Regions from separate parts of the Streptomyces ortus genome, predicted to be linked through region 2. Evidence: riboswitches for the same ligand, from Rfam matches in the RefSeq annotation. Region 2 holds a riboswitch; each other region holds the start of a gene.
What was found. A riboswitch is a leader RNA that binds a small molecule or an ion and turns the genes downstream of it on or off. The one in region 2 is predicted to bind cobalamin.
Positions count from the first base shown of each region.

Region 1 (7,668 bases), 2.8 Mb from region 2:
CCATCGTCTGGTCGGTGGCCTCCAGCAACTCCTGCGCCAGCAGCACCCGTTGACGCAGCAGCCAGCGGTAGGGGGTGGTCCCCGTCTCCTGCTGGAAGCGCCGGGCGAAGGTGCGCGGCGACATGTGCGCGCGGGCGGCGAGCTGTTCGACGGTCACCTCCTGATCGAGGTGGCGCTCCATCCAGGCGAGCGTCTCCCCGACCGTGTCGCACTGCGAGCGCGGCAGCGGCCGTTCGATGTACTGGGCCTGGCCGCCGTCGCGGTGCGGCGGCACCACCATGCGCCGCGCGATGCTGTTGGCGACCTCCGGGCCCTGCTCCTTGCGGACGATGTGCAGACAGGCGTCGATGCCGGAGGCGGTGCCCGCCGAAGTGATCACCGGGTCCTCGTCCACGTACAGCACGTCCGGTTCGACCTTCGCGCGCGGGTGGCGCGCGGCCAGCGTGTCGGCGTGCCGCCAGTGGACCGCGCAGCGGCGGCCGTCGAGCAGTCCGGCCGCGCCGAGCACGAAGACCCCGGAGCAGACGCTCAGCACCTTGGTGCCGCGCTCGGCGGCCCGGACCAGGGCGTCGAGCAGCGCGGGAGGGTAGGTGCGCCCGATGTAGTGGCTCCCGGCGGGCACGACGATCAGGTCGGCCTCCTCCAGCCGGTCGAGCCCGTACGGAGTGGAGAGCGTGAGGCCCGGGACGTGGGTGGCGAGGCTCGGCCCCTCGGCGGAGGCGACCGCGAAGTCGTACGCCGGCAGTCCCTCGTCGCTGCGGTCGAGGCCGAACACCTCGCACACGACGCCGAGTTCGAAGGGATGCGCGCCGTCGAGCAGGACGGCGGCCACGTTGGTCAGCATGCTGACAGTGTGCACCCGATCTGGCAGGAAATCGAGGGTGTGCGTCAGTCCTGCCACTCACGGTAAGGAGCATCCGGCGCGACAGTGGTGTCCATGAACACGACACAGCTGGAAGGCCTGATCGGAATGCTCTTCGTCCTCGGAATCCTCGTCCTGCTCGTCCTCCCTTCGGTGTTCGGCATCGTGCGCGACCGGCGCGTCGACCGTCAGCTCAGGGAGGCCGAGCAGGCGCCCCGGCAGGACCGGGGCGCGCCTCAGAAGTCCTCGTCGAGGTCGACCGTCCCCTCCACCGCCACCTGGTACGCCGAGGGCCGGCGCTCGAAGAAGTTGGTCAGCTCCTGAACCCCCTGCAGCTCCATGAAGGAGAAGGGGTTCTCGGAGCCGTACACCGGGGCGAGGCCCAGGCGCTGCAGCCGCTGGTCGGCGACGCACTCCAGGTACTGCCGCATCGACTCGGTGTTCATCCCGGGCAGGCCCTCACCGCACAGGTCCCGCCCGAACTGCAGCTCGGCCTCGACGGCCTCGCGCATCATGTCGGTCACCTGCTGCCGGAGCTCCTCGTCGAAGAGCTCCGGCTCCTCCTTGCGGACCGTGTCCACGACCTCGAAGGCGAAGCTCATGTGCATCGTCTCGTCGCGGAAGACCCAGTTGGTACCGGTCGCCAGGCCGTGCAGCAGACCCCGGCTGCGGAACCAGTAGACGTACGCGAAGGCCCCGTAGAAGAACAGGCCCTCGATGCACGCGGCGAAGCAGATGAGGTTCAGCAGGAAGCGGCGGCGGTCGGCCTTCGTCTCCAGCCGGTCCAGCTTCTCCACGGAGTCCATCCACTTGAAGCAGAACTCGGCCTTCTCCCGGATGGACGGGATGTTCTCGACGGCGTCGAAGGCCGCCGCCCGGTCCGCCGGATCGGGCAGATAGGTGTCGAGCAGCGTCAGATAGAACTGGACGTGCACGGCCTCCTCGAAGAGCTGACGGCTCAGATACAGCCGCGCCTCGGGGGAGTTGATGTGCTTGTACAGCGTCAGCACCAGGTTGTTCGCCACGATCGAGTCGCCCGTCGCGAAGAACGCGACCAGTCGGCCGATCATGTGCTGCTCACCGGGTGACAGCTTCGCCAGGTCGGAGACGTCCGAGTGGAGGTCGACCTCCTCGACGGTCCAGGTGTTCTTGATCGCGTCCCGGTAGCGCTCGTAGAAGTCCGGGTAGCGCATGGGGCGCAGGGTCAGCTCGAAGCCCGGGTCGAGAAGGTTCTTCTCGGTCTTCTCTGCCTTCTCGGTCTTCTCGGTCTGCTCCGGTGCGGTGGGTGCGGCGGGTGCGGTGGTCATTACTGGCAGGCCTCGCAGGACTCGGGGTTCTCAAGGGAGCAGGCGACCGCGTCGGGGTCGGCGGCCTGCTGGACGGGGATGGTCTTCTCGGGCGCGGGTTCGGGCCGGGCCTGCTGCTGTGCCTGGCCCTGGGCGGCGCGGGCGATGCGGGTCGCCGGACGCGAGCGCAGGTAGTACGTCGTCTTCAGCCCCGACTTCCAGGCGTACGCGTACATCGAGGAGAGCTTGCCGATGGTCGGCGTCTCCAGGAACAGGTTCAGCGACTGGGCCTGGTCCAGGAACGGGGTCCGGGCGGCGGCCATGTCGATCAGGCCGCGCTGCGGGATCTCCCACGCCGTGCGGTACAGCTCGCGCACGTCCTCGGGGACCCAGGTGAAGCCCTGCACCGAGCCGTTGGACTCGCGCAGCGCCTCCCGGGTCTGCGCGTCCCACACACCGAGCTTCTTCAGCTCGGCCACCAGGTAGGAGTTGACCTGGAGGAACTCGCCGGACAGCGTCTCGCGCTTGAACAGGTTGGAGACCTGCGGCTCGATGCACTCGTACACGCCCGCGATGGACGCGATGGTGGCGGTCGGGGCGATCGCCAGCAGCAGCGAGTTGCGCAGGCCGACGGCGGCGATCCGCTCCCGCAGGGCGGCCCAGCGCTCCGGCCAGGTGAGCTCGACGTCGTAGTGGTCCGGGTGCAGCACACCCTGGGCCGTACGGGTCTTCTCCCAGGCGGGCAGCGGGCCGTTGCGCTCGGCGAGGTCGGCGGACGCCTCGTACGAGGCGAGCATGATCCGCTCGGCGATCCGGGTGGAGAGGGCGCGCGCCTGCGGGGAGTCGAACGGCAGCCGCAGCTTGAAGAAGACGTCCTGCAGCCCCATCGCGCCGAGGCCCACCGGACGCCACTTGGCGTTGGAGCGGCCCGCCTGCTCGGTCGGGTAGAAGTTGATGTCGACGACCCGGTCGAGGAAGGTCACGGCGGTCCGGACGGTCGCGTCGAGCCGCTGCCAGTCGATGTCGCCGGCGTCCGTGTCCACGAAGGCGCCGAGGTTGACGGAACCGAGGTTGCAGACCGCGGTCTCCCCGTCGTCCGTGACCTCCAGGATCTCGGTGCACAGGTTCGAGGAGTGGACCGTGTGGCCGGGCAGCGCCGTCTGGTTGGCCGTGCGGTTGGCGGCGTCCTTGAAGGTCATCCAGCCGTTGCCGGTCTGCGCGAGGGTACGCATCATGCGGCCGTACAGATCACGGGCGGGGATGGTCTTCCTGGCGAGCCCGGCGGCCTCCGCCCCGCGGTACGCGGCGTCGAACGCGTCGCCCCACAGGTCGACCAGCTCGGGCACGTCCGAGGGCGAGAACAGCGACCAGTCGCGGTTCTCGTTCACCCGGCGCATGAACTCGTCGGGGATCCAGTGGGCGAGGTTCAGATTGTGCGTACGCCGGGCGTCCTCACCGGTGTTGTCGCGCAGCTCCAGGAACTCCTCGATGTCGGAGTGCCAGGTCTCCAGGTAGACCGCCGCCGCGCCCTTGCGCCGGCCGCCCTGGTTCACCGCGGCGACCGAGGCGTCGAGGGTCTTCAGGAACGGGACGATGCCGTTCGAGTGCCCGTTCGTGCCGCGGATCAGCGAACCGCGCGACCGGATCCGGGAGAACGAGAGGCCGATGCCGCCCGCGTGCTTCGAGAGGCGGGCCACCTGGTGGTAGCGGTCGTACAGGGAGTCCAGTTCGTCCAGCGGGGAGTCGAGGAGGTAGCAGGACGACATCTGCGGGTGGCGCGTACCGGAGTTGAAGAGCGTGGGGGAGGACGGTAGATAGTCGAGGCGGCTCATCAGCCGGTACAGGGAGGCGACCTCGTCGACGGACCTGGCCGTGTCGTCCTCGGCGAGACCGCTCGCCACCCGCAGCATGAAGTGCTGGGGCGTCTCGACGACGGACCGCGTGATCGGGTGCCGCAGCAGATACCGGCTGTGGAGCGTGCGCAGCCCGAAGTAGCCGAAGCGGTCGTCACCCGCCAGGTCGATCAGCGCGTCGAGCCGGGCCGCGTGGACGCGGACGAACTCGGCGGTGCGGTCGGCGATCAGGCCCTCGTGGTGGCCGACGGCGACCGACTCCGAGAAGGAGCGCACGCCCTGCGAGGCGGCCTCCGCGGCGATGGTGACGGTCAGCAGCCGGGCGGCCAGCTTCGAGTAGACCGGGTCCTCGGAGATGAGACCGGCCGCCGCCTCCGTGGCGAGCTCGCGCAGCTCCGCCGTGTCCGCGGCGGCGGACCGGCCGCGCAGCGCGGCGGCGGCGACCCGGCCGGGGTCGGCGCCGGGGAGGTCGGCGGTGAAGTCGGTCAGGATCCGCAGCAACGCGGTTCCCGGTCCGTCGGCCTCGGCCCTGTCCTGCTGCTCCCGGGTCGCTGTCGCGGAGACCGGATCGGCTGGCGCGATGGTCACGTGGGGCTCTCCCTCGCTCGGCACGGGGGCCTCGGGGGAGAGGGGTTCGGGGCACACGGGGGTACGCGCTCCGTGCGGGCAGCGGTACGCCGCGTCCACCGGCCCACTCCACGAGGCCCGGACGTCATGCACCCGGACCGGACGGTCTGGGCGCGCTGTCGGCAGGTCCTCGGACTGACTCCTGTACGCGGCATGCGGGCATGTCGCGTACAAGTACACCGTTGCGGGACAGTTCCGGATTCACACCGGATTCCCCTGCGGCGACAGCGATCATGAGCATACATCTTGTGCCGGGCTGCGGAAGCACCCCCACATGTTGTGTCGTGTGGCTGGCTCTGTCCCCGGGGGGGCTGCGCCCCCGGACCCCCTGTCGCGCTTGCGCGCTCGTCCTCAAACGCCGGACGGGCTGAAGATGTCCGCCCGTCCGGCGACACTTCAGCCCGTCCGGCGTTTGCGGCCCGGGGGTTCGGGGGCTGGCCCCCGGGTGTGCTCCTAGTGGCCGGCCCCCGCCGTCGCCGGGGGGAGTTCCACCTGGACGCCCTTGTCGCCCGCGTCCGCCGTGTAGTCCTCGGCGGAGGTCTCGTCGATGCCCTCGGGAGCCTTGAGCGCGCGCAGGACGAACGTCATGACCACCGTCACGATCACGTTGAGCACGATCGCCGTCAGCCCGATGTACCCGATCTCCCCGATACCGGGAATCTCCTTCGAGGAGCCGCCGAAGTGCTTCTGCGTCGGCGAGGCCACCCCGTACGCGGCGACCGTCCCGTACAGCATGCCGACCGCCCAGCCCGCGAGCAGCGCCCACCGGTGGAACCAGCGCGTGAACAGGCCGCCGACCAGCGCCGGGAATGTCTGCAGGATCCAGATCCCGCCGAGCAGCTGGAAGTTGATGGCGACCGTCTTGTCCATGGTCAGGACGAAGACCAGCGCGCCCACCTTCACGAGCAGCGAGACCAGCTTGGAGACCTTCGTCTCCTGGGCGGGCGTCGCGTCGGGCTTGATGAAGTCCTTGTAGATGTTGCGGGTGAACAGGTTCGCCGCCGCGATGGACATGATGGCCGCCGGCACGAGCGCGCCGATCCCGATCGCCGCGAACGCCACGCCCGCGAACCAGTCCGGGAACATCGTCTCGAAGAGCTGCGGGATCGCCAGCTGCCCGTTGTCCACCTTGATCCCGGCCGCGATCGCCATGAAGCCGAGCAGCGCGAGCAGGCCCAGCATCAGCGAGTACAGCGGCAGGATCGTGGTGTTGCGCCGGATCACCTCACGGCTGCGCGAGGACAGCGTCGCCGTGATCGAGTGCGGGTACATGAAGAGCGCCAGCGCGGAGCCCAGCGCCAGGGTCGCGTACGTCCACTGGCCCGCCTCGCCCGGCACCAGGGAACCGCGGGGCGCGCCGGTCGCCGGGTTCGTCTGGCTGTACGCCTCGCCCGCCTTGGCGAAGATCTCGTCGAAGCCGCCCAGCTTGATCGGGATGTAGATGATCGCCACCGCGATGACGATGTAGATCAGCGTGTCCTTGACGAACGCGATCAGGGCGGGCGCGCGCAGCCCGGACGAGTACGTGTACGCGGCCAGCACACCGAAGGCGATGAGCAGCGGCAGGTCCTTGACGAACCAGTTGGTGTCCTCCCCGCCGCCGACGCCCATCACGTCGAGGACGGCCTGGATGCCCACGAGCTGCAGCGCGATGTACGGCATCGTCGCCAGGATGCCGGTGACGGCGACCGCCAGCGACAGACCCTTCGAGCCGAAGCGCCCGCGCACGAAGTCGGACGTCGTCACGTACCCGTGCTTGTGCGACACCGACCACAGCCGGGGCAGGAAGGTGAAGATCAGCGGGTACACCAGGATCGTGTACGGGACGGCGAAGAAGCCGGCCGCGCCCGCCGCGTAGATCGCCGCCGGGACCGCCACGAACGTGTAAGCCGTGTAGAGGTCGCCGCCGAGCAGGAACCAGGTCACCCAGGTGCCGAACGACCGGCCGCCCAGGCCCCATTCGTCGAGCGTGTGCTCGTTGTCGGACCGCCGCCAGCGCGCGGCCAGGAAGCCCATGACCGTGACGGCCACGAAGAAGAAGATGAAGACGGCGAGTGCCACGCCGTTCACGCCGTCCTTCATGCGGACGCGCCCCCGTTCCGCGCCTGGCGAGCGGCCTTGCGGGCGCGCTGCTCACGGTTCCACAGCGTGTACGCGGTCATGGTGAGCGCGGTCGAGACGAGCACCCACAGCATCTGGTACCAGTAGAAGAACGGGATCCCGATGAAGGTGGGGTCCACCTTCGCGTACGACCCCACCCAGAGCATCGCCACGAACGGCGCGATCAGGCAGACGGCGATCACCACGCGGACCGGTGTCACCACCGGTGGTTCCCCTTCGGGCGCTCTTGGCACATCCGGTGTTTCCGACATACGGCGGCTCCGTCCCCTCACTGATCACCTGTGCAACGCGCAGGAAATCTAAGGGACGGTTCCGCTTTATGGAACCCCCGTCCGCATAACGGATGTGCCGTGTCGAGCGACGGCGGAGCCGTTCACGGGAGCGGCGTCAGCAGCAGCGGAAGCCCTGCCGCGGATCCGCCTCCTGACGGTCCGTGCGCATCCGCTCGAACTCCCGCCGCGAGGGCACGTCCGCGTCGGCCCGCTCCTCGCGCAGACGCGCCACGTAGCGGTCGTACGCGGACTCGTCGGTGAGCTCCCGCACGTACCAGCGCACGCCCCTGGCCGCCCTAACCGCGTGGTTCAGCGCCGACCGCATCACGTACCTCCTCCTTCTCCTCCCTGGTCGGGATCAGTCCGGCCGGAGCGATGATCTGCGACTCGACGTACGCTGCCTCGCTGAGCGTGGAGAGCGCGGGACGGCGTATGTGCCGGATGCACACCCGCGTCGCGTCCGCGATCACCACGACGATGAGCAGTGCCAGAACCGCCGTGAGGACACCGTCGACCGTGGAGTTCGTGACGATCGTGTGCATGTCGTCCATGGTCTTCGCGGGTGCGACGAGCTCGCCCCGGTCGATGCCGTCCTGGTAGATCGAGCGCTGCTTGAAGAAGCCGACGCGCGGGTCGCTGGAGAAGAC
Region 1 is NZ_JAIFZO010000002.1:3,010,877-3,018,544, forward strand. Features, by position in the region: gene K3769_RS16525 (helix-turn-helix domain-containing protein) at 1-844, opposite strand, end outside; gene K3769_RS16530 (hypothetical protein) at 938-1,186, shown strand; gene K3769_RS16535 (ribonucleotide-diphosphate reductase subunit beta) at 1,099-2,169, opposite strand; gene K3769_RS16540 (ribonucleoside-diphosphate reductase subunit alpha) at 2,169-4,589, opposite strand; cobalamin riboswitch at 4,733-4,869, opposite strand; gene mctP (monocarboxylate uptake permease MctP) at 5,082-6,710, opposite strand; gene K3769_RS16550 (DUF3311 domain-containing protein) at 6,707-7,000, opposite strand; gene K3769_RS16555 (YbdD/YjiX family protein) at 7,137-7,346, opposite strand; gene K3769_RS16560 (carbon starvation CstA family protein) at 7,318-7,668, opposite strand, start outside.
Region 1: another riboswitch for cobalamin. It lies ahead of K3769_RS16540 (ribonucleoside-diphosphate reductase subunit alpha); the one in region 2 lies ahead of K3769_RS03815 (ABC transporter substrate-binding protein).

Region 2 (7,668 bases):
GGGCCACCCACTCGTTGCCCGCGAAGCCGATGACGGCCGCGGCGGCGACCACCGGCAGCCGCTCGACGGGGTGCGGATCGAGCAGCCGGTCGATCGCCGTCCAGCCCGCGAAGACCGCGGAGGCCGCGATCGTCAGCACGATCACGAGTCCCGCCAGGTCCTCGGCGCGGCCGTATCCGTACGTGAACCGGCGGTCGGCCGCCCGCCGCCCCAGCACGAAGGCGATGCCGAGCGGTACGGCCGTGAGCGCGTCCGCCGCGTTGTGCACGGTGTCGCCCAGCAGCGCCACCGAGCCGGAGAGGGCGACGACGACCGCCTGGACCGCGGCGGTCGCGCCGAGGACGGCCAGCGAGATCCAGAGCGTACGGATACCGCGGGCGGACGACTCCAGGGCGGGGTCGACCTTGTCGCCGCTCGTGTGGGAGTGCGGGGTGAGGAGGTGGGCCAACCGGTGCCGGAGCCCGCGCTCCGGCCGGGACGGACCCCCGGAGCGGCGCCCGTGCTCGTGCCCATGTGGATGCCTGTGCCCATGGTCATGCCCGTGTTCTCCGTCGTGCCCGACGCCGTGCTCGGTGCTCACCAGGTCCCCTTTCCGGGATGCCCCTGCGGATGTCCGTGCGTCTGTCCCGGCGGATGTCCGTGAACGAGGTGGACTCGACCGCCTAACCGAGCCATTATGTGCGTATGAGCGCACGCATGCACCTGTCACCTGCGCACGATGAGCATCCGCGTACACCGGGCGAGGAGCAGTTCGCCCTCGCCGCCGAACTTCTCGCCCTCCTGGGTGATCGCACCCGTCTCGTCCTGCTGCACGCCCTGGCCGAGGGCGGGGCGGACGTCACGACCCTCACGGAGCGGTGCGGGGCCGCCCGCCCGGCGGTCAGCCAGCACCTGGCGAGGCTGCGGCTCGCGGGGCTCGTCAACACACGCAAGGAGGGCCGCCGGATGATCTATTCGCTGCGGGACGGGCATCTGCGGCGCGTCGTGGACGAGGCGCTGAATCTGGCCGACCACCGGCTGAGCGACAGGCCGGCGCACGATTGAGGGGTCCTGGGCACCGGTTTGTTTCGGGTGGGGGCGCCGGGTACTCGGGGCGTGGGACCCCGCTCGCCTCCGGGCGAAGGAGGCGCGAGAGGGGGATGCTGAGGAAGACGGCACCGCGGCCCGGCCCGTGCTTCCGACCGCTGTCGGGTGTCCGTCCCCTCCCCTCGGTACGACTCAGGAACGGTACTGCCATGAACAGCGACGCAAGTGTCCGCAGCGACGTCGTCTCCAGCCACTCGGTCGCGGGAGCCCCGTGCTGGGTCAGTCTCACGGCGCGCGACCAGCAGGCCGCCGAGGACTTCTACCAGGCGGTGCTCGGGTGGCGGTTCCGGACGACCGCGCTGATGGACCGGTTCCGGATCGCCTACGCGGACGGGGTGCCGGTCGCGGGCGTCGCGGCCGTGGCCACGACGTGGCAGATGGCGGTCGCCTGGACCCCTTACTTCGCGGTGGACAGCGCCGACGAGGCGGTGGCCCGGGGCCAGGAGCGCGGCGGTACGGCGGCGGTCGGCCCCATCGGCTTCCCGCCCGGCCGGGCGGCCCTGCTGGCGGACCGCGACGGAGCGGTCTTCGGCATCTGGGAGGGCCAGCTCGTCGCCGGCTGGGAGACCTGGCGCCGGGCCGCCCCCGCCTTCCTGCGCCTGCACACGCGCAACGCCTTCGACGCCGCGATGTTCTACGGCGAGGTGCTGGAGTGGGCGACCTCGCGGCCCGGCTGCTGCGAGGTGCACTACGACGGTGACGAGGTCGTCCTGCGCAGCGACGGCGACGTGGTGGCCCGTATCCACTCCGGCGCGGTGGAGGCCGCCCCCGATCCCACGATCCGGCCCCACTGGCAGGTCCACTTCGCGGTCACGGACGTCGAGGCCTGTGTCGACGCGGCGCTGAAGCACGGCGGTACGGTCCGGGACGGCGCGACCACCACGGAGGCGGTGCTGAGGGATCCCGACGGGGCCCAGTTCACGGTGACGTCGAAACCGCAGGCCTGAGGAGGCGGGCGGAGCGGCCGGTAACGGGCCGCACCACCGGAATAACCGCCTCCGGCTCGAAGAAGCCTATGTGTGACCGGAATTGACCGACATGGAATTCCGTTGGCTGCGATTGCACGAAACCCCTTGCTGACGGTCCGTCATGGCGCGTACATGTGTCCCCGCAACAGTCGTATTCCGGGGGGATGTTGGCATATGCAGGGCACGGTCGACGGATTCAGCTATGGAATGATCACGCCGCTCACGGCCTATGTCATGGCCTGTCTGGGGGCCGCCCTGGGCCTGCGCTGCATCACCCGGTCCCTGCGCGACGACCGGTCCTGGAGACCGGGCTGGCTCGCGCTCGGGGCGGCGTCGATCGGCTGCGGCATCTGGACGATGCACTTCATCGCCATGATCGGATTCCAGGTCGAGGAGAGCCGCATCCACTACGACACCGGCCTGACGATCCTCAGCCTCGCGGTGGCGATCGCGGTGGTCGGTCTCGGCGTCCTCGCCGTCGGCTGTCGCGGCGCGAACACGGCGACCCTGCTCGTCGCGGGCACGTTCACCGGCCTCGGGGTCGCGGCCATGCACTACATAGGCATGGCCGCCATCCGGCTCAACGGCGACCTGCGCTACGAGGTCCGTACCGTCGCGCTCTCCGTCCTGATCGCCGTCGTCGCCGCGACCGCCGCGCTGTGGGCGGCGGTCGCCATCCGCGGCTTTCTGACCAGCCTGGCGGCCGGCCTGGTCATGGGCGTCGCCGTGACCGGGATGCACTACACGGGCATGGCGGCCGTCAGTGTGCATCTGCACGTCGCGGTAGGCACACCGGACTCGGGAGACCCGGCCCACTCGCTGCTGCTGCCGATGCTCATCGGCCCGGTCCTCTTCCTGGCGCTCGCGGGGGTGGTGGTGATGTTCGACCCGATGCTGGTCCTCGGGGACGGCGACTGGAACCGGGCCGCGTCCCGCCGCCGCACACCCGCCCCGAACACGCAGCCGCCCACCTGGTCCGGCTCGGCGTTCGACGCACGGCCGGGGACGGACCGGCGCGGGTACGGGCCCGGGACCCCGGGGCGCCGCGACAGCTGAACGCGACCGCCGTTCCGGCCCGACTTTCCCGACCCCGCCGGCCCGCGGCCGGAGCCGTCCGCCCCGCCGGTTCAGCCCAGGCGGGGGATCTCGATCGCCGGGCAGCGGTCCATGACCATGTCGAGGCCGGCCGCGCGGGTGCGGTCGTACGCGGCCTCGTCCAGCACGCCGAGCTGGAACCAGACGGCCTTGGCGCCGATGGCCACGGCCTCGTCGGCGACCGGGCCCGCCAGGTCGCTGTTGACGAACACGTCGACCACGTCCACCTCGAAGGGGATGTCCGCCAGGGAGGCGTACCCCTTCTCCCCGTGGACCGTCTCGGCCTTCGGGTGGACGGGGACCACGCGCTTGCCGAAGCGCTGGAGCACCTCCGCCACGCCGTACGCGGCACGCCGTTCGTTCGACGACAGGCCCACGACGGCCCAGGTGTCGCCGCTCTCGGTGAGGATCTTGCGGATCGTTGCCGGGTCGCCGTACACGATGGACCTCCTGCGGATACGAGTGTGCTTCTCGCGCCGGACAACAGCGGGCGGGGCACGCTGATTCCCGCCGCCCGGCTCCCCGCGCCGCAAAGGCGCGGAAACCGTCGTGATAGCTTGCGCAGGCCAGTCGAACCCATGTACGTGGGTCAGGGAATCCGGTGGGAATCCGGAGCTGACGCGCAGCGGTGAGGGTGACGGGCGGGGCATCGGCCACTGGATCGGATCGACGGTCCGGGAAGGCGCCTCGTCCGGGTGAACCCGAGTCCGAAGACCTGCTGGCGGCCTCCGCGGTCCCGAGACGGCGGGGGAGCACCGTACGACCGGGCTCCGCGTTCGAGCCCTCGACGTCTGAGGAACTTCCGTGCCCATCGCACGCCCCGCCCGCCCTGTCGCCCTGCTCGTTTCCGGGATCGTCCTGCTGACCGGCTGCGGCGGCGCCGACTCGCCGGCCGGCGGCGGGACCTCCGCGGCGGCCGTCACCCTGGACAACTGCGGCCACACCGTCCGCGTGGAGTCCCCGCCGCGCAAGGCCGTCTCCCTGAACCAGGGCACCACCGAGATCCTGTTCTCGCTGGGCCTCGCCGACCGGATGGCCGGCACCGCCACCTGGACCGATCCGGTGATGAAGGGCCTGGAGAAGGCGGACGCGAAGGTCAAGCGGATCGCCGACAACAACCCGTCCTTCGAACGGGTGCTGGACGCCGATCCCGACTTCGTCGCCGCCTCGTTCGTGTCCACGCTCGGCAAGGGAGGCGTCGCCACCCGCGAGCAGTTCGAGAAGCTCGGCGTACCCGCGTACGTCTCGCCCTCCGACTGCGCGGGCAAGGACAACACCGGAGACGGCGACGGCGCCCGCGAGAAGGCCCTCGGCATCGACGCGATCTACGGCGAGATACGTGACCTGGCCGAGGTGTTCGGCGTCGAGGAGCGGGGCGAGAAGCTGGTCGCCGAGCTCCGGCAGCGCATGAAGAGGGCCACCGCCGGCATCGACGCCTCGGACGTCTCCCTCCTGTACTGGTTCGCCAACTCCGAGTCGCCCTACATGGCGGGCTGCTGCGGCGCCCCCGGCATCATCACGCGGGCGTTCGGCGCGCAGAACGTCTTCGACGACACCCATGAGGAATGGCCCCAGATCAACTGGGAGACGGTCGCCGACCGCGACCCCGACGTCCTCGTCATCGGCGACCTGACCCGCAAGTCGCAGACCGCCGAGTCCGCGAGGAAGAAGATCGAGTTCCTGGAGTCCGACCCCGTCACCAAAAACATGACGGCCGTGAAGAAGAAGCGGTACGTGCTGCTCAGCGGGCAGGCCATGAACCCGACCATCCGTACCGTCGAGGGCGTCGAACAAGTAGCCGCCGCCCTGCGGGAGTTCGGGCTCACGGGGTGACCCGCCGGGGCATACGGCCGCGCGTGGGCCCGCTCTGCGCGGCAGGCGCGGCCCTGCTCGTCGCCTCGGTCGCTCTCGCCATCACCATCGGCCCCGCGGACATCGGCGTCACCGACGTCTGGTCCGTGGTCGCCTCCCACCTCGGCTGGGGGAGTACGGGGCTGAGCCCCATCCGGGAGGGGATCGTCTGGCAGCTGCGGCTGCCGCGCACCCTGCTGGCCGCCGTCTGCGGAGCCGGGCTCGCCGTGTGCGGCGCGGTGATGCAGTCCCTGCTGCGCAATCCGCTCGCGGACCCCTTCGTCCTCGGGGTGTCCTCGGGCGCCTCGACCGGCGCGGTCGTCGTGGTCGTCCTCGGCGCCGGCGGCGGCCTGGTGTCGGTCTCGGCGGGCGCCTTCCTCGGAGCACTGCTGTCGTTCGGACTCGTCCTGCTGCTCAGCCACACCCTCGGCGGGACGACGGACCGCGTGGTGCTGAGCGGCGTCGCCGCGATGCAGCTCTTCTCCGCGCTGACCTCCTTCGTCGTGCTGACCGCCGCCGACGCCGAGACCACCCGCGGTGTGCTGTTCTGGCTGCTCGGCTCGCTCGGCGGGGTCGGCTGGACGGACGTCTGGGTCTGCCTCGCGGTCCTGGCGGTCGCGCTCGTGGTGTGCCTGGCGTACGCGCGCACGCTGGACGCGTTCGCCTTCGGCCAGGACTCCGCCGCGACCCTCGGGGTGTCGGTGGCCCGCACCCGGCTGGTGCTGCTGTGCGTGACGGCGCTCCTGACGGCCGCGCTCGTCAGCTCGGCGGGCGCGATCGGCTTCGTCGGACTCGTCCTGCCGCACGCCGCCCGTGCGCTGGTGGGCTCCGGCCACGCCCGGCTGCTGCCGGTCGCCGCCCTCGCCGGGGCGGTGTTCCTGGTGTGGGTGGACACCCTGGCCCGTACCGTCCTCGACCCCCAGGAAGTGCCCGTCGGCGTGGTCACCTCACTCATCGGCGTACCGGTCTTCGTGCTGGTGCTGTACCGGACGCGGAGGACACGATGACGACCGAGCGCGTCGAGACGGCCGCCACGGCCGAGGTCGGACTCCGGGCCGGTCGGGTCACCCGCACCGTCGACGGACGCGTCATCCTGGACGGCGTCAGCATCAGCCCCGCCCCCGGCACCACCGTCGGCCTCCTCGGGCCCAACGGTTCCGGCAAGTCCACCCTCCTGCGCCTGCTCTCCGGCGTCCTCACCCCGGCCTCGGGCGTGGTCACCCTCGACGGCAGCCCGCTCGGCGAACTGGGCCGCCGCGACATCGCCCGCCGTATCGCCGTGGTCGAACAACAGGCCGACACCCAGGTCGAGCTGAACGTCCTGGACGTCGTACGCCTCGGCCGCACCCCGCACCGCCGCGCCTGGACACCCCCGTCACCGGCCGACGAGGAGGCCGTACGGGACGCGCTGGCCCGCACCGGGCTCGCCGACCGGGCCCACCAGTCCTGGCACACCCTCTCCGGCGGCGAACGCCAACGCGTCCAGATCGCCCGCGCGCTCGCCCAGGAACCCCGCGAACTCCTCCTGGACGAACCGACCAACCACCTCGACATCCAGCACCAGCTCGACCTGCTGAACCTCGTCACCTCACTGCCCCTCACCAGCGTCGTCGCGCTGCACGACCTCAACCTCGCGGCGATGTACTGCGACCGGCTCGTCGTCCTGCGCGAGGGCCGCGTGGTGGCCGCCGGCACACCGGGCGACGTGCTCACCGAGGACCTCGTCGCCGAGGTGTACGGCGTACGGACCGCCATCACCCGCGACGGCTCCGGCGGCCGTCCGCACGTGCGTTTCCTGGGCACCATGAGCCGCCCCGCACCCCGGGAATCCGCACACACGTGTCCGGAATGATGTCGGCATCCCTGCGCGCGGCCCCTCGCACGCCTACGCTCGGCCCGTGCTGCGTATCACCGACGCCCGAACAGGCGACCCCGTCACCGCCACCCCGGCCCGCCGGGGCCTGACCCGCGTCGAGGCGCGCGTCGAGCGCCCCGACGCCACCGGCCTGCGCGTGCTCCTGACCGCCGACGTCCTCGTACGGGCCCTGGAGATCGGCGGGACACCCGTGTGGACCGTGCTGACCGGCACGGAGGACCGCGCCGAACTGCGGGCCCGGGCCAGGGCACTGGGCATCCGGCCCTTCGAGGACGAACGGGACGGCGGCCCCGGCCCCGGCCTCGGGGAGGCCCAGGTGCTGCGGGTGTGCGCCCGGACCGACGAACCGGCGGGCGGGCTGTGCGTCGAGGTCGCCCCGGCCGACATCGAGAACGGCGTGGCGCTGGACGACGGGAGCGCCACCGCCCTGCGCCTCGCCCTGCTCGCCCGCCCCCGGGGCACGGAACTACGGCTCGACGCGGCCGATCTCGCGGACGCCGAGAAGCAGTTGAAGCACTGGCGGGGCGCCGTCGCGGGCTGGGCCACCCGGCCGTCCGGGCCCATCCCCGACCCCGTACGCGATCAGCTGCGTGCCGCCTGGGAGGACGACCTCGACGTGCCCGCCGTCCTGGGCGTGCTGCGGAAGGTGGAGACGTCGGGAACCGTGCCGGACGGGGCCCGCTTCGAGACGTACGCCTACGCGGACCGGCTGCTCGGGCTTGAGCTGACCCGGGACATCGGCCGCGGGACACCGGCGTGATCGCGCGCGCCGGAGCGGGACCGCTGCGCCGG
Region 2 is NZ_JAIFZO010000002.1:215,949-223,616, reverse strand. Features, by position in the region: gene K3769_RS03840 (cation diffusion facilitator family transporter) at 1-580, opposite strand, end outside; gene K3769_RS03835 (ArsR/SmtB family transcription factor) at 685-1,044, shown strand; gene K3769_RS03830 (VOC family protein) at 1,236-2,033, shown strand; gene K3769_RS03825 (MHYT domain-containing protein) at 2,229-3,110, shown strand; gene K3769_RS03820 (CoA-binding protein) at 3,182-3,589, opposite strand; cobalamin riboswitch at 3,700-3,886, shown strand; gene K3769_RS03815 (ABC transporter substrate-binding protein) at 3,954-4,982, shown strand; gene K3769_RS03810 (FecCD family ABC transporter permease) at 4,979-6,007, shown strand; gene K3769_RS03805 (ABC transporter ATP-binding protein) at 6,004-6,852, shown strand; gene K3769_RS03800 (hypothetical protein) at 6,899-7,636, shown strand; gene K3769_RS03795 (SixA phosphatase family protein) at 7,633-7,668, shown strand, end outside.

Region 3 (7,668 bases), 7.5 Mb from region 2:
GATGGACCTGTTCGAGGACCTGCACACGCTCGCGCCCCTGCTGCAGCAGCTGGACGACCGGGAGCGGACCATCATCGAGATGCGCTTCGGCCGGGAGATGACCCAGGCGGAGATCGGCCGCGAGCTGAACCTCTCCCAGATGCACATCTCCCGGCTGCTGACACGCACCCTGAGCCGGCTCCGCGCGGGGCTGCTCGCCGCGTGACGTCCGGCCGCGGGAAGCGGCACACGGACAGTCGTGACGAACACCTGTGACGAACACCTGTGACGGATCGAAGGGACGAGCAAGGCCGTGAGTGAAGAGCAGGACCCGCTCCTGGAGTCGGCCGCGCCGATCGTGACGGAGACCGTGCCGGATCTCCAGCTGCAGATGCTGGTGCGACTGGTCGGCCAGGACCCGCAGGCGGCACTGCCGATCACCTTGTTCGTCGGGGGTGGTCTCCTCTACGGCGACCTCATCTCGCACGCGGCGTGGAAGACCGACTGGGCACGCAGCCTGCGCGGTGTCGACGGACCCGGCGCACAGCTGCTCGAGCGGTTTCCCGAGCAGGTGGACGAGGCGGTCTCCGACAAGCAGGGGCGTCCGATCCCGCAACGGCTCCCCCAGTGGATCCACCTGCGTGACGCCACCAGTACCGTCGCGGCGGGCGGCCCTGTCGTGATGCCCCTGTGGCGCGGACGGCTCACGGACGTCTCCGGCTGGTCCCTGGGCAAGCCCGACAGCTCCCTCACCGAATCAGAGGACACCCGCCACTGACGACGTACGGGGGACGAGCGAGCGGCGGACGAGCGCGCCGACCGTCTTCAGCAGCCGGTCCGCGGGCTCCTTGAGTCCTGGATGGGCCAGCACCGTGTTCCGCAGCCCCCGCACCGGCCTGCGCCACAGCCGGTGTGCCGCTGCCACCGGGTGGGGACGCGTCGCGAAGCCCTCCCCCACCCGCAGTTCCCGGGTCTTGAGCCAGTCCTTGTACTCCTTGTCACCACGCCCCAGGTCCAGGACCCGTACGCCCTCCCGCCCCGCCGCCTCCGCCATCCTGAGGTGCATGATCAGCCCGGGTGAGTAGTAGCCCAGTGCGGGGTCGTACGCGGTGAACCAGGCCGCGAACACCGTGCGCGACCGGGGACCGAAGTGTGCGGCCACCGGCCGGTCGCCGGCGTACACCACGGACAGGATGCCGGTGAAGTGCTCCTCACGGACCTGGAACAGGTGCTCCACCACGTTCACGATCCAGGGGCGCGCGAAGCGGTCCATCCGGGACGTCCTGCGGTACTGGGCGGACTTCCACCCCATGAGCGTGCGCAGCAGCGCGGGGTCGCGCTCGTCGAAGACGAACCGCAGCTCGCCCAGGTCGCGTGCCAGGCGGCGTTCCTTCTTCAGTGTCGTCTTGGCCAGTCCGGGGTACGCGCCGCGCAGCCACTGCGCATAGTCGCCGTCACGGTCACCGACACCGGTCTTCAGGTCGACCACCGGTGACGCGAACGTCCCCGTGACGTGGCGGGCGAATGGTTTCTGTCCCTCGACGAGGTGGTCGAACTCGAAGACCGACAGCCCACAGGCACGCAGCAGTTCATGGGTGTCCCAGGTGACTCCGGGCCGGTGCACGAGGGCCTGGCAGTCGGACAGGCCGAGCCCGATGGCCCGTCCCACACCCAGGGAGTTGCGCTCGTACGGGAGGAAGCCCACCGCCTCCCCGCCCTCGTGCAGCACCGCCACCCGCGCCCCGCCGCGCCAGGTGCCGATGCCCGCCGCGAACTCGGGGGACAGGAAGGGGTTGGCGTAGTCGGGTGACCCGTCAGCCGCCCGGTGCCAGTCCCGGCGCAGCGATGCGCTCAGGGACTCGGGTCGGTGGGTGGTGATGTCCACCTCGGTGGATCGCATGGACGGTAGCCCCCCGTTCCCCCAGGGACGCGCCGTCCGCGTCCCGGCACTTCCCCGGCCGACGGGCGACGGCCGACGGCCGACGGGCCGGGACCCGAGGTGTCCGCAAGGCTCAAACTTCGCGAAACAGTACGCAGCCTGTCAAGGCTGCCGGTCGTAACGAAAAGGGTGCGAGTCGGGTGCACCGGTCGGTCAGTCCGTAAAGTCACCTTGAAGGTTGAATTCGAGACATGGCTTCACGCGACGGGTCAGGTGTCTCTCGCACACCTCGCAGCCTGCGCCTTTGCGGCTCGGGACAGGGTGTCAGAAGCCGTGGGAGCGCGCGGACGGTCCTGACAACTTCGGGATCATGGCCTGATGATGCGAGTAGCATCCGGCCCCAGCACCACACGATGACGAGGAAAGGTAACTGCCATGTCCGAAGTCGAATCGGCCGCCACGGAGCTCAAGACCCATTACGCCGCCCAGGTGTCCGCGGATCTCGAACGCAACACCAAGGAGCAGGAACGTATCGGCGCCGAAGTGGAGGCGCTCCAGGAGCAGTTGAGTGCACTGCAGCACGACCAGACCCTGCTGGCCGAGTTGCAGCGGGCCTTGGGTGGTGACAAGTCCGCCGCGAACGCCAAGGGTGGCTCCGCGCCCGCGCCTTCGGTGCCGCGCCAGGCCACCGCCACGGCGGGCGGACGGAAGAAGGCCACCACCGCGAAGTCGGCGGCCAAGCCCGCCGCGACGAAGACCACTGCGACGAAGGCCACCGCCAAGTCGGCCTCGAAGTCGGCTGTTTCGAAGCCGACGACCACCACCGCGAAGCCCGTCGCCACGAAGTCCACCGCCGCACAGCCCGCGGCTGCGAAGTCCACCGTTTCGAAGACCGCGGCCAAGTCCGTCGAGAGCGGTCCCGCGAAGCCCACGCTCGTCGAGCTCATCCGCGAACACCTCGGCCGGCAGTCCGAGCCGCGCTCGTCCGCCGAGGTCGCCACGGCACTGGCGGAGGCCCACCCCGACCGCGAGATCAAGCCCAAGGTCGTACGCACCACGGTGGAGGGGCTCGTCGCCAAGGGCCAGGTCCAGCGCAGCAAGCAGGGCTCGTCCGTCTTCTACACGACGTCCAAGGCCGCGCCCGCCGGCGCCACGGCGGAGCAGGCCGCCGTCCCGGCAGCCACTGCCTGACCGACATCCGGCGCTCGCCCGGCCGACGGGGCGCGGTGACCCCGCCGGCCAGTGGCCTCCCTGTGCCCTATTGACCCTCTGTCAGGTGGTCGCGCACGTGGTGCCGTTGAGGGTGAACGCGGTCGGGGCGGCGTTCGTGGCGCCCTTGTCGGCGGTGAAGCCGACGGTGACCGACCCGCTCGCGGGAATGGTGGAGGTGTACGAGGCGTTGGCGACGCTCACCGTCGCACCGCTCTGGGTCGGCGTACCGCCCCACATGCTGGAGACCTTCTGCCCGCCCGCGAAGGCGAAGACCAGCTTCCAGCCACTGATCGCCGCGGTGCCCGTGTTGCGGATGGTGATCTCGCCCTGGAAACCGCCCGGCCATTCGTTGCTGACGCGGTAGCCGACGGAGCAGCTCGCCCCGGGCGTGCCGCCGCCGTCGGCGGTGGTGACACTCACCGTGGCCGAGCGGGCCGAGCGGTTCCCGGCCGCGTCACGTGCGTAGACGGCGAAGGTGTACGCCGTGCCTGCGGTGAGCCCTGTCACGGTGGCGGTGTTGGTGGTGGCCGCGGCGACCGTGGTCTCACCGCTTCCGCCGACCCGCACCACGTCGTAGGCGGTGACGCCCACGTTGTCGGTGGCGGCGGTCCAGGTGAGGGTCACCGAGGTGGCCGCCACGGCGGCGGCACCCGGGGTGCCCGGCGCGGTCGGGGCCTGGGTGTCACCCGGGGTGCCGCCACCGTAGATCGTGGCCTCCTTCGAGGTCTGGGCGATGCCGTCGGCGCCGTTGAAGACGCGCTGACCCCAGGAGCTCAGCCGTGTCGGGTCGAAACCGATCGTGAGGTCCAGGATCGGGTCGGTGTTACCGCTCCAGGACCAGGCGAGGTAGCCGAGCTTGAGCTGCTGGGCCGCGGCCATCATGGTGTCCTCGTCCGGATCGCCGTACTGGTCGGCGGGGCCGCCGAACTCGCCGATGAGGATGGGGAGTTTCGCGGTGACGAACGCGTTCAGGTAGTCGGTGATCTCCGCCGCGGTGTCGAAGACGCTGTACATGTGGATCGAGAAGATCAGGTTGCCGGTGGTGTCGGCGTCGTGGACGGCCTGGGCATTGGCCCGCATGACGCCCTGCCAGTCCTGGCCCCAGTTGGGCGCGTCCACCATGATGGTGTGCTCGAACCCGGCGGCACGCAGCTTCTTGACGGCGGCGACCGTGGGAGCGGTCCAGCCGGCGGGGTCGGTGTTGCCCCAGGGCTCGTTGCCGATGTTGACGATGACGTAGTTCTCCTGGCCGGTGAGCACGCTCTTCAGGCCGATCCAGTAGTCGGCCGCGTGGTCGAGCGTGCCGGCCGCGGCGTCCTCGCCGTAACCGGTGGTGTCATGCACCTCCAGCACGCAGATCAGCCGGTTCGCCCTGCACTGGGCGATGACGGCGGCCACGTCCTCGGGGCTGTTCCTGCTCCAGCGGTGGCCGTCGGACAGGACGACGCGCACGGAGTTGGCGCCGAGCGCCTTGATGTCGGCCAGCGACTGCGTCTCGCCCGGGTACCAGGTGTGGGCGTGGTTGACGCCGCGCATGACGAAATCGTTGCCGTTGCCTTCGAGCAGGCGGCCGTCGTCGACATGGAGGCCGGTCGCGAGGGCACCCGCGGACGCGCCGGGCGGGTCACCGGGCATCTGGGCATGTGCGGCGGTCGGTACGAGCGCGCCGAGGACGACGAGCCCCAGAAAGGCGGCCAGCCCGGCGAGCAACGCGCTGATGTGGCTCTTTCGTGTCGTGCTTCTTGCTCTTCTCACTGCGACTCCAGGAAGTGAGCGCCAAGAAACTTGGATTACGGGAAAGTGGGAGCGCTCCCATGGAGTCACCTTGCCAGGAACACGTCAAGACTTGGCACAACCTCGGCTTCCTGACGGCTGTAACGGATGTGCCGTGATGGATGACAGGCCGGGGGTCCGTTTCCGCCGGGACCACCGGTGCGCGCCGCGTGACCACTCTCACGCCCCCCGAGGGCCGCCTTGTCACCACCCGGGTACGCGCACTACTGTCACGACGCCTTGGTGCTCGGGAAATCGGTGTGATGCCGGTGCGGCCCTCGCCACTGTGATCGGGAAGTCCGGCTCCGGCCCTCACGGGCAGCCACTGGGTCCTCGGACCCGGGAAGGCGGAGCACGGGCGGTGTTACCCGTAAGCCAGGAGACCGGCCAAGGCACGTCAACCATCCACGAGGTGCTGGAGAGGGTCTGCTGAGCCATGCACATAGCCGAGGGTTTCCTTCCTCCGGCGCACGCGGTCGCCTGGGGCGTCGCGTCGGCGCCGTTCGTCGTCCACGGAGTCCGGTCGCTCACCCGTGAGGTCAGAGAACATCCCGAGAGCACGCTCCTCATCGGCGCGTCGGGGGCCTTCACCTTCGTTCTCTCCGCACTGAAACTGCCGTCGGTGACCGGGAGTTGTTCGCATCCGACCGGCACCGGTCTGGGCGCCATCCTGTTCCGGCCGCCGGTCATGGCGGTCCTGGGCACCATCACCCTGCTCTTCCAGGCCCTGCTGCTCGCGCACGGCGGGCTCACCACACTGGGCGCCAACGTCTTCTCGATGGCGATCGCCGGACCGTGGGCGGGCTACGCGGTGTACCGGCTGCTCCGGCGGTTCGACGTGCCGCTCATGGTCGCGGTGTTCTGCGCCGCGTTCGTCGCCGACCTGTCCACCTACTGCGTCACCAGCGTGCAGCTGGCGCTCGCGTTCCCCGACCCGAGCAGCGGATTCCTGGGCGCGCTCGGCAAGTTCGGCTCGATCTTCGCCGTCACGCAGATCCCGCTCGCGGTGAGCGAGGGACTGCTCACGGTGCTCGTGATGCGGCTGCTGGTGCAGTCGAGCAAGGGCGAACTGACCCGGCTCGGCGTGTTCCTGACCGGCAGGCGGTCCGGGGGCGGGAAGTCCGGGGCCGCCGAAATCGGCGGGACGACCGACACCGGGGACCCGACCGATGCCGACGACACGACCGACACGACCGGGACGGTCAGGACGACCGACACGACCGGGACGGTGACCCGATGAGCCGCGGCGCGAAGATCAACACCCTGCTGCTGCTCCTCGTGGCCGCGCTCGCCGTACTGCCGCTGGTCTTCGGCATGGGCGACCACAAGGAGGAGCCGTTCACGGGCGCCGACGCGGAGGCGGAGACCGCGATCACCGAGATCGAGCCGGACTACGAGCCGTGGTTCTCACCCCTGTACGAGCCGCCGTCCGGTGAGATCGAGTCGGCGCTGTTCGCCCTCCAGGCCGCCCTCGGCGCGGGCGTCCTCGCCTACTACTTCGGCCTGCGCCGGGGCAGGCGCCAGGGTGAACTGCGCGTCCTGGCACAGCGCGAGGACGGCCGGGACCCGACGGCCGGGGCACCCGGCGGTGCCGAGGAGTCCGCGGCCCGGCCGAACCGTCCGGCCGAACGGACCTGAGCGTTCGTGCTGCCGATCGACGCGGCGGCGCACAGCAGTCGCTGGCGCCGCCGCCACCCCGTGGACAAGGCCGTGCTCGGTCTCGGCCTGACCGTCCTGGCGATCTCCCTGCCGCCCTGGCCGGGCGCCGCCCTGGTCCTGGTGACCGCCCTCACCGTGCTGCTGGGTCCGGCGGCGGTACCCGCCCGGCGGCTCTGGCGCGCCTACCGCGTACCGCTGGGCTTCTGCGTGACCGGTGCGCTGCCGCTGCTGCTCCAGGTGGGCGGCCCGGACGGGTTCGTGACCCTGGCGCAGGGTGGTCCGGTACGCGCCGGGGAACTCCTGCTGCGTACCTCGGCGGCCTCCCTCGGCGTGCTCCTGTTCGCGTTCACCACTCCCCTGTCCGACCTGCTGCCACGACTGGTGAACGCCGGGGTGCCCGCGCCGGTCGTCGACGTGGCCCTGGTGACGTACCGGATGAGCTTCCTGCTCCTCGACTCCGTACGCCGGATCAGGGAGGCGCAGGCCGCCCGGCTCGGGCACACCACGCGGGCCGCCGCCTGGCGTTCGCTGGCCGGGCTCGCCGCCACCGCGTTCGTCCGGGCCTTCGACCGGGCGACCCGGCTGCAGGCCGGACTCGCCGGACGCGGTTACGACGGCACCCTGCGCGTCCTGGTGCCGGAGGCCCGGATCTCCGCGCGCTTCACCCTGGCCGGCGTCGCCCTGCTCGCGGCGGTGGTCGCACTCACCTTCGTACTGGAAAGGCCGCTGCGATGAGCGAGCCCGTGCTGGTCGCCCTGCGGGGCGCGTCCTACGCGTACGAGGACGGCCCGACCGTGCTCGGCGGCCTCGACTTCGAGGTGCGCGCGGGACGTGCGCTCGCCCTGCTCGGCCGCAACGGCAGCGGCAAGACGACACTGATGCGGCTGCTCAGCGGCGGACTGCGCCCGCTCACCGGGCAGTTGACCGTGCGGGACCGGCCGGTCCGGTACGACCGCAAGGGCCTGACCCTGCTGCGCACGACCGTGCAACTGGTGGTACAGGACCCGGACGACCAGTTGTTCGCCGCGTCCGTCTTCCAGGACGTGTCGTTCGGGCCGCTGAACCTCGGCCTGCCGGACACCGAGGTACGGGCCCGGGTGGACGAGGCACTCGCCGCGCTGGACATCACGGCCCTGGCCGAACGCCCCACCCACCTCCTCTCCTAC
Region 3 is NZ_JAIFZO010000002.1:7,711,859-7,719,526, reverse strand. Features, by position in the region: gene K3769_RS36765 (SigB/SigF/SigG family RNA polymerase sigma factor) at 1-205, shown strand, start outside; gene K3769_RS36760 (GvpU-like protein) at 293-757, shown strand; gene K3769_RS36755 (GNAT family N-acetyltransferase) at 737-1,879, opposite strand; gene K3769_RS36750 (hypothetical protein) at 2,294-3,049, shown strand; gene K3769_RS36745 (cellulase family glycosylhydrolase) at 3,131-4,825, opposite strand; cobalamin riboswitch at 5,068-5,249, shown strand; gene K3769_RS36740 (energy-coupling factor ABC transporter permease) at 5,280-6,083, shown strand; gene K3769_RS36735 (energy-coupling factor ABC transporter substrate-binding protein) at 6,080-6,481, shown strand; gene cbiQ (cobalt ECF transporter T component CbiQ) at 6,488-7,237, shown strand; gene K3769_RS36725 (energy-coupling factor ABC transporter ATP-binding protein) at 7,234-7,668, shown strand, end outside.
Region 3: another riboswitch for cobalamin. It lies ahead of K3769_RS36740 (energy-coupling factor ABC transporter permease); the one in region 2 lies ahead of K3769_RS03815 (ABC transporter substrate-binding protein).